Regions from separate parts of the Paenibacillus sp. 01T431 genome, predicted to be linked through region 1. Evidence: riboswitches for the same ligand, from Rfam matches in the RefSeq annotation. Region 1 holds a riboswitch; each other region holds the start of a gene.
The links. A riboswitch is a leader RNA that binds a small molecule or an ion and turns the genes downstream of it on or off. The one in region 1 is predicted to bind cobalamin.
Positions count from the first base shown of each region.

Region 1 (4,741 bases):
GGTTAGCAGTGCAGTTCGCGGAGCGACTCGTGAAAATAAATACATCCATTTCTCCGTCGTAACAATCTGCTGAAACGATACAAAGGCTAATAAAATGCACAATAAAGAGAGCATCATCGTCACACCATATAAAATAGCTTCCAACGTGATCGGCTGATCCATAAAATAAAATAAAATATGCCGCCCGCGATGAGAAAACAGCGGGTTAAGAACAGCAACCAAACCGCCCATTAGAACATAATAAGGAAGCAGCTTAATCAGCCGCTTCCCTTCGCCATGAATGACAATAATTACCGTAATCGCAGCAAGTGACGTCAATAAGAAAACAGGATGAAATAAGAGCATGCCGAATGTAATGACTCCTGCATAATAACTGAAGCTCGTAACCGGATGTACCGAACCGAACGCACTATTCATCGAATTTTGCACCTATATCCTCGCCAAGATCAGTCGTGTACAACCATTCAATAACATCACCTTCATTAACCTTGTAAACCCCGGCGCCCTTGTTAGGAAACTCACCGTTTACTCGGTACATCCAGCCGCTCTTCGCACCCAGATCGAATTCGTAAATATTGTCGATGCCTTCGATATAAGCACCGCCTTTAACACCTCTGTATTCCATTTGTATTTTGTTTTTTCTCGTAATTTTCTTCAATACATCTAGAACGGTATCGTCCTTCTTGAACTCTACGGCTGTTGGTGCAAGCACCGTTCCCGTATCTTTGTCCGCGACAATTGAAATCGTAACCGTCTGCACAGGATTCGGCGTTGCAACAGGCGTGACGGGCTTCGCAGTAGCCGCACTGTCTGTTTTGGTTGGTTTCGCAGAAGCAGTAGGCTTCGTTTTTGGATCATCCAGTTTTGGCTCATTTGTCTGCTTCGGCTTCGGGGAAGGCGTTGCTTGCTTACCGCCAGCGTTGTCGGTTGCCTTCGCTTGATCTTTATCTTCGCTAGGCAACTGCGTTTCCTCTGCCGTTTCTGATGCTGAAGTACTCGTTGGCTGTCCATCAGCGGCTTTCTCCGCTTCTTTTTTCACTTGTCCTTCGTTGCTGGTTTGCACTTGATTGGTATTGGAATTAACGCTCTGTGCCGGACTGGCACAGCCAGCTAATAAACCAATAACAAGCCATAGGATGATTAAGCTTGGTAACCATTTCTTGCAAATCTTTGCCATCGTCTCTTTTCTGCTCCTTTTTGTCTCATTCACACAAACCTTAACAATAAAAAAAAGACCCCCTTCTATTAGGGGATCTGCATGTCGAATGTAAGAATAGCAACCGTATATAACTAAAATATATGATGCGTCCTGCAAAACGATTACGCCTCCACATTCTTTACCCCCGAAGAATGAGAAACAAAATAAAAAAGGCAGGTTTCCTGGCTCGTGCGTCAACGCGATTCTCACACCTTCCCATCCTTGAATCGGACAGTGGCATTTGCAGAGAATCACTCTTCACATACAGTGGCGGGACCGCGCCGGCATTGAACCGGACTTCCCTATTAAGCAAACAAAAGCATGCTTTTGTTTGCACCTTCTCTATTCAATTATGCGATTATTTAATCAATCATATCGGGATTGCTGGGGTTTGTCTATATGGGATTTGAATGATTCGTTCGCAAATAGCAGCTGCATCCTCTTGATCATGGGTGACGAACATACACGTAATTTGGGCTTTGTGAAGCAATCGCTTCAGCTCCTCCCGAATGCTTTGCTTTAAGTGTGAATCCAAACTGCTAAATGGCTCATCCATCAACAGCATCAAGGGAGACGGGGCAAGCGCACGAGCAAAAGCAACACGCTGCTGCTGACCGCCGCTAAGCTCATGCGGATAACGCTTGACGAAATCATTTAACTGTATCAGCTCCAGCATTTCATCCAGCCGTTTGAATCTATCTTTTCTTGATAATCGATGTAAACCAAATAATATATTTTGACCGACAGTCAGATGAGGAAACAACGCATAATCCTGAAACACCATGCCTATGCCGCGCTGCTCAGGCTGAATAAACTGCTGATCATCTACTAAAACCCTGCCGCCAGCGGCAATACGTCCCGAGGCAGGAATCTCAAGCCCGGCAATAATCCGCAACAGCGTGCTTTTCCCGCAACCGCTTTGACCAAGCACTCCAACAACTTCACCCTTCTGCATTTGCATTGTAAAGTTTTCTAATACACTCTTTTTCCCATTATCATAGCTAAAAGAAACGTTAGTCAGCTCAAAAAAGTTCATCTTGATTTCTTCTCTCCCAACCGATGATAAACAAAAACAGTTGCCATTCCCACCGTGATTATGAATAGTGACGGTACCGAAGCTTGATGAATTTGCTCATCGCTTGCATATTGATAGGCTTTTGTCGCTAGCGTCTCAAAATTAAATGGGCGCAGCAGCAGCGTCAGCGGCAGCTCCTTCATAATTTCCATAAAGGTAAGTAGGAAGCCTGCTAATATGGAGCCTTTTATTAATGGCAAGTCCACTTTGAAGAAGGTAGCAGTCATACCGATGCCGAGCGTTCTGGAAGCTTCAGAATAACGATTGCCTATTTTATCAAATCCCGCTTCCACCGCATTAAATCCTACACCAAGGAAGCGGATTACATAGGCGAAAATAAGCATCACGAGCGACATGCTGAGCACGAGCTTGCTCGATCCAAAACCTAACCATGAATAGACGCCGCTTAATTGATGGTCTAGGGAAATAAACAAAGCAAGCACGCCAATGGACAAAACAGCACCCGGGATAGAGTAGCCCATTAAAATTAGCTTTGTTGCTGCAAGCGACAAAAGCGATCGATTCAGGCTCCGGCTTACATTGGCGACAATAACAGCAAGCAGCATCAACACGGTAATCGCAACAATGGAAACCAAAAGCGTGTTTGAGACGAGCTGCGCAAATTTGCTGTTCAATACATCTTGATATGTCCATGTCGCCCAAACGAGGAGCTGAACTACTGGAATAGCGAATGAAAGGGCAAATATAACCGTGCTCACAAAAATAGCAGCAGCTGTCCCTAAATAGGATAACTTCCTTCGTTTAAGCGGATTAAGCTTGCTTGTTGCGGAATGATACATTTTTCGCCTGCGAAGCAGCCTCTCCATAATAAACAAACCAATAATAGCGCTCATTAGGAGTGCAGATAATCTCAGGGCAGAATCAACGTCATACATACCAAACCATGTTTTGAAAATCGTTGCAGTAAACGAAGCAATGCCAAAATGTTTTGTTACTCCAAAATCATTGAGTACCTCAAATGCGACGAGGCTGGCTCCGCCGATAATTGCAGCCTGCGACAAAGGCAATACGATTCGGAAAAAGATATGAAGCTGCCCTTTGCCGAGCAGTCTTGCGTTTTCTATGAAAGCTGCGCTTTGCTTCTCCATAAAGGTTTTGGTCATCAAATAAATGTAAGGAAATAAAAATATTGAAAATATGAAAATAGCGCCTTTCATGGACAATATATCAAAATAAGCTTGGTTAGGGGTTACGCCGAGCGTATTTCGCATAAAAACTTGTATGCTGCCCGTATAGCTCAGCATAGAACCGTAAGTATAAGCTGCAATATATGGTGGAATAGCCAGTGGCAGCAAAAATGCAAAGTGAAAGAACTTCCGCATCGGGAAATCATAGGCTGCAACAAGCCATGCAAGCGACACGCCGATGATAACGGAGAAAAACACCGATCCTACTACAAGATATAAAGATTGAACGACAGATTCAAACAGCATATACTCTTTGATTTGCTGCCAGTTTTCATTCGGTTTGTCAAACAAACCGAAAAAAATATAAAGAGACGGAATAAGGGCCATGATGGCCCCTATTACGCTCAATATAACCCAGCCGTTCAATATTCTCTTTAAATTTCGCAAAGAGATGGAAGCCATCATTTTTATTTCCAACCTGCCTTAGCCAGAAGCTCGACTGCTTTTTTGTTATGATCGCCCAGCTTGGAGAAATCCAGCTTCTGTGTTTTAAAGTCACCCCAGCCCTTTAACAACTCAGGCTTTTCTGCAGCAGCATTTACAGGAAATTCGAAGCTTCCTTGCGTTAACAGCGTTTGCCCATCCTTGCCTGTCATGAATTCGATCAGTTTAACAGCGTTATCTTTATTCTTAGCATGCTTAGTAAGGCCTACACCGCTGATGTTAAGATGTGTGCCTGTCGTTTCTTGGTTCGGGAAGAATACGCCAATTTTCTCTGCAACCTTAACCTCTTCCGTATCCTTCGAATTCAACATTTGCCCAACGTAATAAGTGTTCATAATCGCAACATCACCTAGACCAGCAACGACCGCTTTCGCTTGGTCGCGATCTCCGCCTTCAGGATCACGAGCAAAGTTTGCTACAATCCCCTTCGCCCATTCTTCAGCCTTTTGCTCTCCATTTAGTTCGATGAATGAAGCAAGCAGCGACTGATTATAAAGACTGGCAGACGAGCGCGCCAATACTTTCCCTTTCCATGCGGCATTTGCAAGATCTTCATAGGTGGACAGCTGCTCCGGCTTTACACGATCTTTGGCATAAACGATAACGCGTGCACGGGTTGCAATGCCAACCCAATTGTTTTCGTTATCCCGCAGCTCTGCGGGTACATTACTATCAACCGTTGTGGATTGAATCGGTTGAAGCACTTCATTTTGCTTCGCATAATTTAGAACGCCGCCATCTACTGTAATGAACAGATCTGCTTCTGAGCTTTCTCCTTCTCGCTTCAAACGTTCAACGAGCTCTTCTGCCGTACCT
Region 1 is NZ_JBFTPT010000003.1:46,940-51,680, reverse strand. It holds gene AC1DM9_RS05330 (energy-coupling factor transporter transmembrane component T) at 1-417, opposite strand, end outside; gene AC1DM9_RS05325 (DUF4430 domain-containing protein) at 410-1,177, opposite strand; cobalamin riboswitch at 1,354-1,554, opposite strand; gene AC1DM9_RS05320 (ABC transporter ATP-binding protein) at 1,569-2,234, opposite strand; gene AC1DM9_RS05315 (ABC transporter permease) at 2,231-3,886, opposite strand; gene AC1DM9_RS05310 (Fe(3+) ABC transporter substrate-binding protein) at 3,889-4,741, opposite strand, start outside.

Region 2 (4,741 bases), on a different contig from region 1:
CTTAGTATACGGCATGTTTATGGCGGTATCTCTTTATGTTTATCGAAGGTGGAAGCTTCAGTAGATTTCCTCTAAAACAACAGACGGCCTCTTCGCAAATGATGCGCGCAGAGGTCGTTTTTTTGTTGTACACTCTTCTCGAAAATAAAATGTTCCTGCTAATCCAAAATGTTTAAAATGTTCTTTTTATGTTCGTAAATGTGTGTTATTATAAAAACGAACAATAACAAACATTAGCGTAGCTTGCGAGGCGAGTCTAACGCAAATAACTTTTAGGAGGCTTTTATCCAATGGAAGTACGCCATACTACGAATCCTACTGATGTGAAGCAATATGATACGGAACGTCTGCGCAGCGAGTTTTTGATCGAAAGCTTGTTTGAGCAAGATCAATTAAAAATGACATATACGCATTATGACAGAATGGTTGTAGGCGGAGCATTGCCTGTGAACGAGACGCTTGAGCTGGAGGATGCTGCAACGCTAAAAACCGAATATTTCTTGGAGCGCCGCGAGGTTGGCTTCTTGAATATTGCCGGACCTGCTTCGATTTCCGTTGATGGGGAAGTATACGAGCTGAATAAGCTCGACGTGCTTTATGTTGGCAAGGGCAAACGTCAGGTGCTGCTGTCAAGTGTAGATAAAGCAAACCCTGCGAAGCTTTATTTCTGTTCCGCGCTTGCGCATGCTGAAATTGCAACACGCAAGATGACGATGGAGGAAGCGAATCCGACTCATCTTGGTTCGCAGGAGACTTCCAATGAACGTATTCTTTATAAATATATCCACGCAGACGGCATCCAAAGCTGCCAGCTTATGCTTGGTGTAACGAGCTTGAAAACGGGAAGCGTCTGGAATACGATGCCTTCTCATGTCCATGACCGCCGCATGGAAGCATACTTGTACTTCGACATGAATGATGATGCTCGCGTATTCCATATGATGGGCGAGCCTTCGCAGACGAGACATCTTGTTGTTGCCAATGACCAAGCGATTCTTTCACCGCCATGGTCGATCCACTCAGGAGTGGGCACAAGCAATTATACATTCTGCTGGTCGATGGCTGGAGAGAACTACACATTTACAGATATGGACGCCGTACCTGCAAGCGAGCTAAAATAGAAACATTCGCTACAGGGGGTGCACTATGCTTGCTGCCGAACGGCATCGTAAGATTATAGATAAATTGGAGCAGCTTGGCGCGGTTAAAGTTTCCGAGCTAAGCGAGCTGTTTCAAGTCACGGAGAAAACGGTTCGTGAAGATTTAGAGAAGCTGGAAGAGAAGGGATTGCTGAAACGGACTCATGGCGGAGCTGTGCCCCAGCATAGAGGCGAAGACAGCCTTTATCCGCTGCAATTTCCAAACAGCAAGCATCAGCGGGAGAAGGCGGCGATTGCGGAGCTTGCTCTTTCCTGCATCGAGCCTAATGATATTATTGCGCTTGATGCTGGCAGTACTACGCTCGAAATGGCAAAGCGTCTGCCCAATATCCCGGTTACGGTACTTACAAACGATCTGCTTATCATTCGGGAGTTGACTGCGAAGGACCAAGTAAGGCTTGTTATTCCCGGGGGCTACCGGCATAACAATTTGCTTATCGGCGCAGAATCGCAGGAATGGATTAAACGACTGAATGTACACAAGCTGTTTCTTTCCACAACCGGCATTCATATGGAATATGGGCTTACCATATTCACAGAAGAATTGACGAAGCTGAAGAAGCTGTATATGGAAAATGCCAAGGTCGTCTACTGCCTTGCCGATCATAACAAATTCGATAAGGGTGCACTAATAACGTTTGCTGGTTTGCATGAAATTGACTATATCATCACAGACGAAGGTATAGATGCGGACGTTGCGGCGAGGTATGAGTCACAAAATATAAAAATGATGAAAGCAGCGCTTTCGGAAAATGGGAAGCGTACTAAAGGTAGGAGCTGAGCCGATGAGTTTGTTTGATTTGACGGGTAAAACAGCTGTCGTCACAGGTGCAGGGCGCGGGCTTGGAGAAGCGATTGCGCTTGGATTAGCACGAGCGGGTGCGGATATCGCGCTTGTCACGAACCAAACGCCTGCTGACAAAACGGCAGCAGCGATAAGAGAGCTTGGACGCAAAGCGATTACAATTCAGACCGATATTGCTGACCGAACGAAGCTTGCTGGAATTGTTGATCGTACAGTTGAAGAACTGGGACGCATCGATATTTTGGTCAACAACGCGGGTATCATTCGCCGCACGCCAGCTGCAGAGCATAGCTACGAGGACTGGCAGGATGTACTCGATGTTAACTTGAATTCTGTATTTCTCCTTTCCCAGCTGGCAGGGAAACATATGATCGAACAGGGCTCAGGGAAAATTATTAACATTGCGTCGATGTTAACTTTCCAAGGCGGAATTAATGTTCCGGGCTATACGTCCAGCAAACATGCCGTTGCCGGTCTTACCAAAGCTCTTGCCAGCGAATGGGCAGCTAAAGGCTTGCAGGTAAATGCGATAGCCCCAGGCTACATGAGTACAGACAACACCGAAGCGCTTCGCGAGGATCCTGTTCGCAGTGCTCAAATTTTGCAGCGCATACCAGCGGGACGCTGGGGTACATCGCAGGATTTGATTGGACCAGCGGTATTCCTAGCCTCTTCAGCTTCTGATTATATGAACGGCCATATCTTGGCTGTTGATGGCGGTTGGCTGGTTAGGTAATTATATAAAAACCAATAAGGCTTTCCTTTTGCAGCGCAGGCTGCTTAGAGGAGAGTCTTTTTTTTGATATTATAATGATTTCCATTGTATGGTTATTATTTTGCGTGTATAGTTATTCGTGATCCTAAAAAAAGCGATCAACAACTGAAATAAGTGGAAATAGGTGCTCTTGCTGTATAGCTTGAGCTTAAAAGGGAAGTCCGGTGCAAAACCGACGCGGTCCCGCCACTGTAACAGAGGAGTCTAAGCGCTAACGCCACTGATCTTAACCGGTTGGGAAGGCAAGCTTACGATGATGATTCTGGAGCCAGGAGACCTGCCTATTTGAACGACACTGATTTTACCTACGGGAGATAGGGAGGTGTTAAGACAGAACCGCTGTTTATTAAAACGCCGGGCGTCTTTACCTTTGCTTCTTTAAGGTAACGACGCTCTTTTTTGTGCTTTTATTTCATAATAATTATATTTATTAGGAGGAAATATGAACGTGAGCAAGCTGCAAAACAGTGTACTTGGATATCCGCGTATCGGCGAAAATAGGGAATGGAAAAAAGCGCTTGAAGCCTTTTGGAAAGGTGATTTGGACGAAACGGTATTCCTTCAAACCCTTGAAAGTATTCGTCTTAACAACCTGAAGCTGCAAAAGGATAAAGGAATTTCTTTAATCCCTGTTAATGATTTTACGTTGTATGATCAAATGCTGGATACTGCAGCGATGTTTGGCCTTGTGCCAGAGCGTTTTTCCTACGAAGGAGGTCCTGTTCCCATTCAGACCTACTACGCTATGGCGAGAGGGACACAGGAAGCACAAGCCTGCGAGATGACCAAATGGTTTAATACCAACTATCACTATATCGTGCCAGAACTTGCGGGTGCTGCACCGATACTGACGGAAAACCGTCCGCTGATTGCGTACCGCGAAGCCAAAGAAAAGCTTGGCATTGAAGGTAAACCTGTCATTATCGGTCTATACACCTTCCTCAAGCTGTCGAAGGGCTACGATGCCAAGCAGCTTCCGCAGCTCATTGAGCAGTTTATACCGCTTTATGCTCAGCTGCTTAAGGAGCTTGAGCAAGAAGGCGTACAATGGGTGCAAATCGATGAGCCCATCCTTGTTACCTCTATTTCTGAGGAAGAGATGCAATGGGTTGAATCGATTTATGCAAGGCTGAACCAAGCAGCACCAGCGCTTAACATAATGCTTCAAACGTATTTTGAAGCGGTTGAGCATTATGAAGCTGTAGTTGCTCTGCCGGTACAAGCGATCGGTTTGGATTTCGTTCATGGTTTGGAGCAAAACTTGAAGTCGCTGGAGCAATTTGGTTATCCGAAGGATAAGCTCGCTGGTATCGGACTTGTAGACGGACGCAACATTTGGCGCTCAGACTATAAGCAAAAGCTCGAATTGCTGCAAAAGCTTTCGGCATACATTCCAGCTGAGCGCGCGATCATTCAATCGTCATGCAGCCTGCTGCATGTGCCGGTAACGGCAAAAAACGAAACCAATCTGCCAGTAGAGCTGCGTGAGGCGCTTGCATTCGCGGAAGAAAAGCTGGATGAAATTGTGTGGCTAAGTGAAACAGCGACTGTAAATGAGGCGGACATCTCAGAACTGCGCAAGCTTGAGCTTAAGCTTAACGGCGAGCGGATTCATCATTTATCCATTTCTCCTGCCCGCAATCGCCAAGCTGCTGATGCAGCAGCGGTAGCGGCGCATCCTTCAACGAGGCAGAAGCCATTTGCGGAGAGACAAAAGCTGCAGCAGCAAAAGTGGAATTTGCCGTTCCTTCCAACAACAACAATCGGCAGCTTCCCGCAAACGCTGGATGTACGCCAAGCAAGGCAAAAATGGAGAAAAAACGAGCTCAGTTCACAGGGCTACGCTTCCTTTATCAACGATAAAATTAAAAATTGGATTGAAATCCAAGAAGAGCTTAACATAGACGTCCTCGTTCACGGTGAATTTGAGCGGACGGATATGGTCGAATTTTTCGGAGAGAAGCTGGATGGGTTCGCATTTACAAAAGGCGGCTGGGTTCA
Region 2 is NZ_JBFTPT010000015.1:148,423-153,163, forward strand. It holds gene AC1DM9_RS25630 (TVP38/TMEM64 family protein) at 1-64, shown strand, start outside; gene kduI (5-dehydro-4-deoxy-D-glucuronate isomerase) at 291-1,121, shown strand; gene AC1DM9_RS25640 (DeoR/GlpR family DNA-binding transcription regulator) at 1,147-1,941, shown strand; gene kduD (2-dehydro-3-deoxy-D-gluconate 5-dehydrogenase KduD) at 1,946-2,701, shown strand; cobalamin riboswitch at 2,846-3,039, shown strand; gene metE (5-methyltetrahydropteroyltriglutamate--homocysteine S-methyltransferase) at 3,189-4,741, shown strand, end outside.
Region 2: linked by a shared signal. The riboswitch ahead of metE (5-methyltetrahydropteroyltriglutamate--homocysteine S-methyltransferase) and the one ahead of AC1DM9_RS05325 (DUF4430 domain-containing protein) in region 1 are both predicted to bind cobalamin.

Region 3 (4,741 bases), on a different contig from region 1:
TAAGAACCGGTTCTACTCCAGCAAATTTAACCACTAAGGCAGCAAATTCTGCACGGGTTAGCTGACGCTTAGGTTCAAATTTAGGATTTTCTGTGCTCGTACCCTGCATGAAGCCAAGTGTTGTAGCTTTCATGACAGAATTTATTGCCCAGCTAGATATTTTTGCAGCATCGGTGTACTTAGGTGCAGATGGATCTGGTTTCACTTCTGGGTCTTTTCCTGGAACCTGTCCACCAGTATCCCCTGGAACCGTTGCTCCAATATCCGCGCCGAGATCCTTCGTAAATTGCCAACGAAGCACATCACCTTTTTTCAATACATAAGAACCTGCACTATAGTTAGGGAATACTCCATTTACGGAATACATCCAGCCGCTCAAGTCACCATGATTAGGATCACGCTCGGCAAGACCGCCAATCGCTTTCACGTAGATGCTTGATTCTGACCCTGAATAGTCTATTGAAACGCCTTTTTCATCAAGAGCACGTTTGAGAGCAGTGAAGGCCGTATCACCTGCTTTAAGTGTTACAGCATATGGAGCTACAATATCCCCAGCTTTTATTGAACGTTTTTCTACGGATAAAGTGATCGTCTCTGCTACCGGATCAGTTCCGCCTCCACCAACATCACCGCCACCTGTCAAAGAAGCTGTTTTGTAAGCTAGAAATTCTGTGAAATGCTTGGTTTTAATAATCAAATTTCCATTATCGTTATAAGCGTACACCTCATCTGTACGCAAAGCCGAATCCGGATATTTCTTAATTGCTGTGAATGCACCTGCTTGATCAACGAAACCAGCTTCCTTATCACCTTGTCCTTTTAAGGTAAGGGTAACATGTTGATTAAATTGTATTTTTTCGTTACCGCCCGCTTGTATGCGAATTGCAATTGCATCAACTTTTTTATTGTCAGCAGACAAAGCACTATTCAGCTTAGTCGTTAGCCCGCTATCATCTGTGCTTAAGTTTTTGGGAAGCTGAAGCTTTTTGTCCCATGTTGATGTAATTGTTGTATTAGCTGGGATCTCCAGCGTAGTCGCACCACGTATAGCTGTTACCTTTGGCAATGCAGCCGAAGCAAATGTAAGAATGATACTATTCGTGATTGGAGCATCGCTTGCTGTACCAAGAGAAACAACCTTTTCATTCTCATGAATCGCAATATTTTGATCCGTTGTATCACTCACTTCGCGTGGAACTACAACAGAAATTGGATCACTTTCTTTTTTTCCAACTAGCGCAGCACCTAATGCTTTAACGGTAATTGTGCCGCCTTTTGCTGTTCCTTCAAAAGAAATCTTTATGTTTTTCTCATCTTGAACAAGTGAATTCACTTTCAGCTCTGTATTTCCTGTGTCAATTGTCCAATTATCGATATTGGCCGCTACGCTAGTGAACTCATCGCCTGCAAGCTTTACATCAATCGAAGGATTAACAGCACCACTCGCAATCGTTGATTGCGTAGTAAGAGCAGCATATCTGCTGTAATAGAAGCGAACGACATCTTTTTGCTTAAGCTCATATGCGCCCACGCCAACTTCTGGTGCAATCCCATTTACTTCGTATATCCAGCCGTCCCAGCCTCCAAGGCTGCCTGCTGCTTGCTTATTTATTTCAGATACATAAGGGCCATAGCTGCTTTCCGTAATTTTATAACCAATCTTTGGATCTGCTTGATCAAGAGCACTTTTAAATAGGTCTAAAACCGTTACTGGTTTTTCCGTATTCTTAAGTGTCACCGATTGTTTCGTATAAATTGGCTCTGAAATGCCATCAACCTGAAAATCTACTGTCACGGTGTCCGAAATCGTAATCGGTTCGCTCACCTTGTTACTTTCTAATGCAGCTGCTAATGCTTTAATGGTAATCGTACTATCTAATGCTTTGCCCGAAAGATTAATTTTGATGCGTTGATCATTTATTTTTTCAAACGACTTAACAGTAAGGCCTGAGGTTCCCGTATCAATAGACCAGTTGCTCGGATTAGCCGCTTCGCTGCTGAAATGATCACCCGCGAGCATCACATCAACCGATGGATCTGATGTTCCAATTTTCACAATTGTTGATGAAGAGAGTTCCGGGTAACGACTATAATAGAATCTCACCTCATCATTTTCTTTAAGCTGGTACGCACCTGCACCTATACTTGACGCAGTTCCATTAACCTCGAACATCCAGCCATCCCAGCCGCCAAAAGAACCCGCTTCCTGTCCAGCAATACCTTTGACATAAGGACCATAACTGCTTTCTACGATATTATAGGAGATAGGCGGAACTGCAGTAGTAAGCGCCTTTTTAAGCGCATCGAGAGCAGTGATAGACTCGTTATGCTTTAAACTAACATTTTTCTGTTCATAAATACTTTGTGAAATACCATCAACCTTAACCTTTACGTTAACCGAAGGAAGTTTTACTTCTTCAAAACGGTACCATACCGTTTTCTGATATTTAATATCAAGAAGAGCAATTAATGCTTGCTCCGTTGCCATTGAATTAGGACTTCCATTTAAAGTATATTGAAATGCTCCATTATCCAGCTGATATAAACGAAAGGAGTCAAGGACTGTATTTCCATTGGTAGCAGCCCAGTCGTTAGACAACACATCTTCGCCAACCGCAGACAAGCCCGATACAACTGCAGCTAAGTTGTTCGAGTTTACTCCAAGCATTCCCGTTTCTTTATTTAATACTTTTACTTTCAAGTATTCTTCTTTTATTCTTTCAATAGCTCGTTGAACAGCACTATCATTCTGATAATTGCCGAGTGCAAGCAGCCCCATACCAGTCATATCTGGATCAGATACGCTTCCAAAAAATGTGAAGCCACCGTCTTTTAACTGCTTACTTAATAGATAATCAACTGCCTTCTTCTTTGCAGCTGCATCCCAGCTACCAACGTCACTTCCAAGCTTTACACCTGTATCAAGTGCATGCATCGCCCACATATGCCTGTTTGTTGAACCGGCAAATGACCCCGTATCCATATTTTGCTGTGCAGCTAACTCCGCATACAAATTTCGATCCGTTTCCCACGCATGCGCAGGATCTTCACCCATCGCGAGTAATGAATAAATATAGCGGATATGAGTTGTATCACTATCATTAGGCTTCAACCCTGGATCCACGGTCTTCCAACTAGGCAGCTTCCAACTGCCATCCTGCAGGTTTTCTCCAGCACCCCAAAGGGCAACAATTTCCCACCAAGAATTCAATGTTGTATTTCTATTTTTATAATACTCAACAGTCTTATCAATCATCTCATTCAATGAAGCATTCGCAGAATGATCTGCTGCTTTACCTACTTGTGGTGCAAATAAAGTAAACACCAATACAAAACTTAAAATTGCAGGCAAACTCTTTTTCATAAATCTTTTTAAATTAAGCAATGTTTTCTCTCCCTTTAATCATTTTTGGCAACAAAAAAACATCTTTCCGTTTGTGGAAAGATGTTTGGATAAACACGTGCGCATGGAAGCATAGGAATCCACCTATTGCAAAAGCACGAATAAACATCTCCCTCCCATCCTCGTGAGAAATATAGAGCGCTCCTATGGCAGGTCTCCTGGCTTCGCTTCATTGCTTAGACGATCTCCTTCCCGTCATGATATGACAGTGGACAACACGATCGTCTGCTCCGCGATACAGTGGCGGGACCGCGTCGGATTTTGACCGAACTTCCCTATTAAGCTGCTTGTGAATGATAGATTCACGGCAGCACCATATTAGCTATTCTATGAAATTGTAAGTGCTTGTTTTGTGAATTGTATCAAATTTGAAAGGATTAGACAAAGGTTCTGACCGTTTTTTTTCAACTTGTACAATTCTCTATTCGATTTATTGTGCCTTTGACTAGTATTTCATCATAAATCCACTTCAGCTGCAAATTACTCAATTTTAAATCTCGTAATCGAGCGCTGAAGCTCCTCAGAAAGCTCATTTACAGATGAAGCAAGCTGCTGCGTTTCAGCTGCGAGCTGATTTTGCCGCTCAGTGTCTGCTGCCGATTGCGCAGCATGAGTTGAAGTATCCTTGGCTACCTGCGCCATCGATTCAACGGAAGCGCTCACTTCCTCGCTGCCTGCTGCCATCTCCTCCGTTGAAGCAGATACGTCTTCAATTTGGGAGGCTACAAGGCGGGATTCCTTCCATATCGTGTCAAAAGATACCTTCAGCTCCTGAACGATGAGTAATCCTTGTTCCATTTCTTGCTCTCCTGCAGTGACCGCGCCAACAGCATCGGCAGTCAAGGCTAGCACCTCATTAATCGTTTCTTCGATATGGCCCGCATGAGCCGAAGCCTGTTCAGCCAGCTTTCTCACTTCACTTGATACAACTGCAAATCCACGGCCATACTCCCCTGCATGTGCCGCTTCTATAGCAGCATTTAGAGCGAGCAAATTCGTCTGATTTGCAATAGCAGCAATCGTGCCTGCCATCTCTTGGATTTCGGATGAGCGCTCATTAAGCTGTCCGATCACTCGTGATATCGAAGCCGTTGCCGCGCCAAGCCGCTCCATTTGACCAACCGCATGATCCGATTTTTCATGGCCCAGCTCCGCTGCTTGCAGCATATCGTTCGATGCTTCCGACATTTGGCTCGAGGAGTGAGCAATCCTTCCTACGCTCGTCGCCATTTCCTCCATAGACCTTGCTGCCTCAACTGCCCCGTCTGCTTGATTCTCCGCGCCAATTGCCATCTCATTCACAGAGGAAGCTAGCTGCGAAGAGAGCTCTCGGCTTTG
Region 3 is NZ_JBFTPT010000012.1:114,043-118,783, reverse strand. It holds gene AC1DM9_RS21770 (DUF4430 domain-containing protein) at 1-3,385, opposite strand, end outside; cobalamin riboswitch at 3,535-3,736, opposite strand; gene AC1DM9_RS21765 (methyl-accepting chemotaxis protein) at 3,884-4,741, opposite strand, start outside.
Region 3: linked by a shared signal. The riboswitch ahead of AC1DM9_RS21770 (DUF4430 domain-containing protein) and the one ahead of AC1DM9_RS05325 (DUF4430 domain-containing protein) in region 1 are both predicted to bind cobalamin.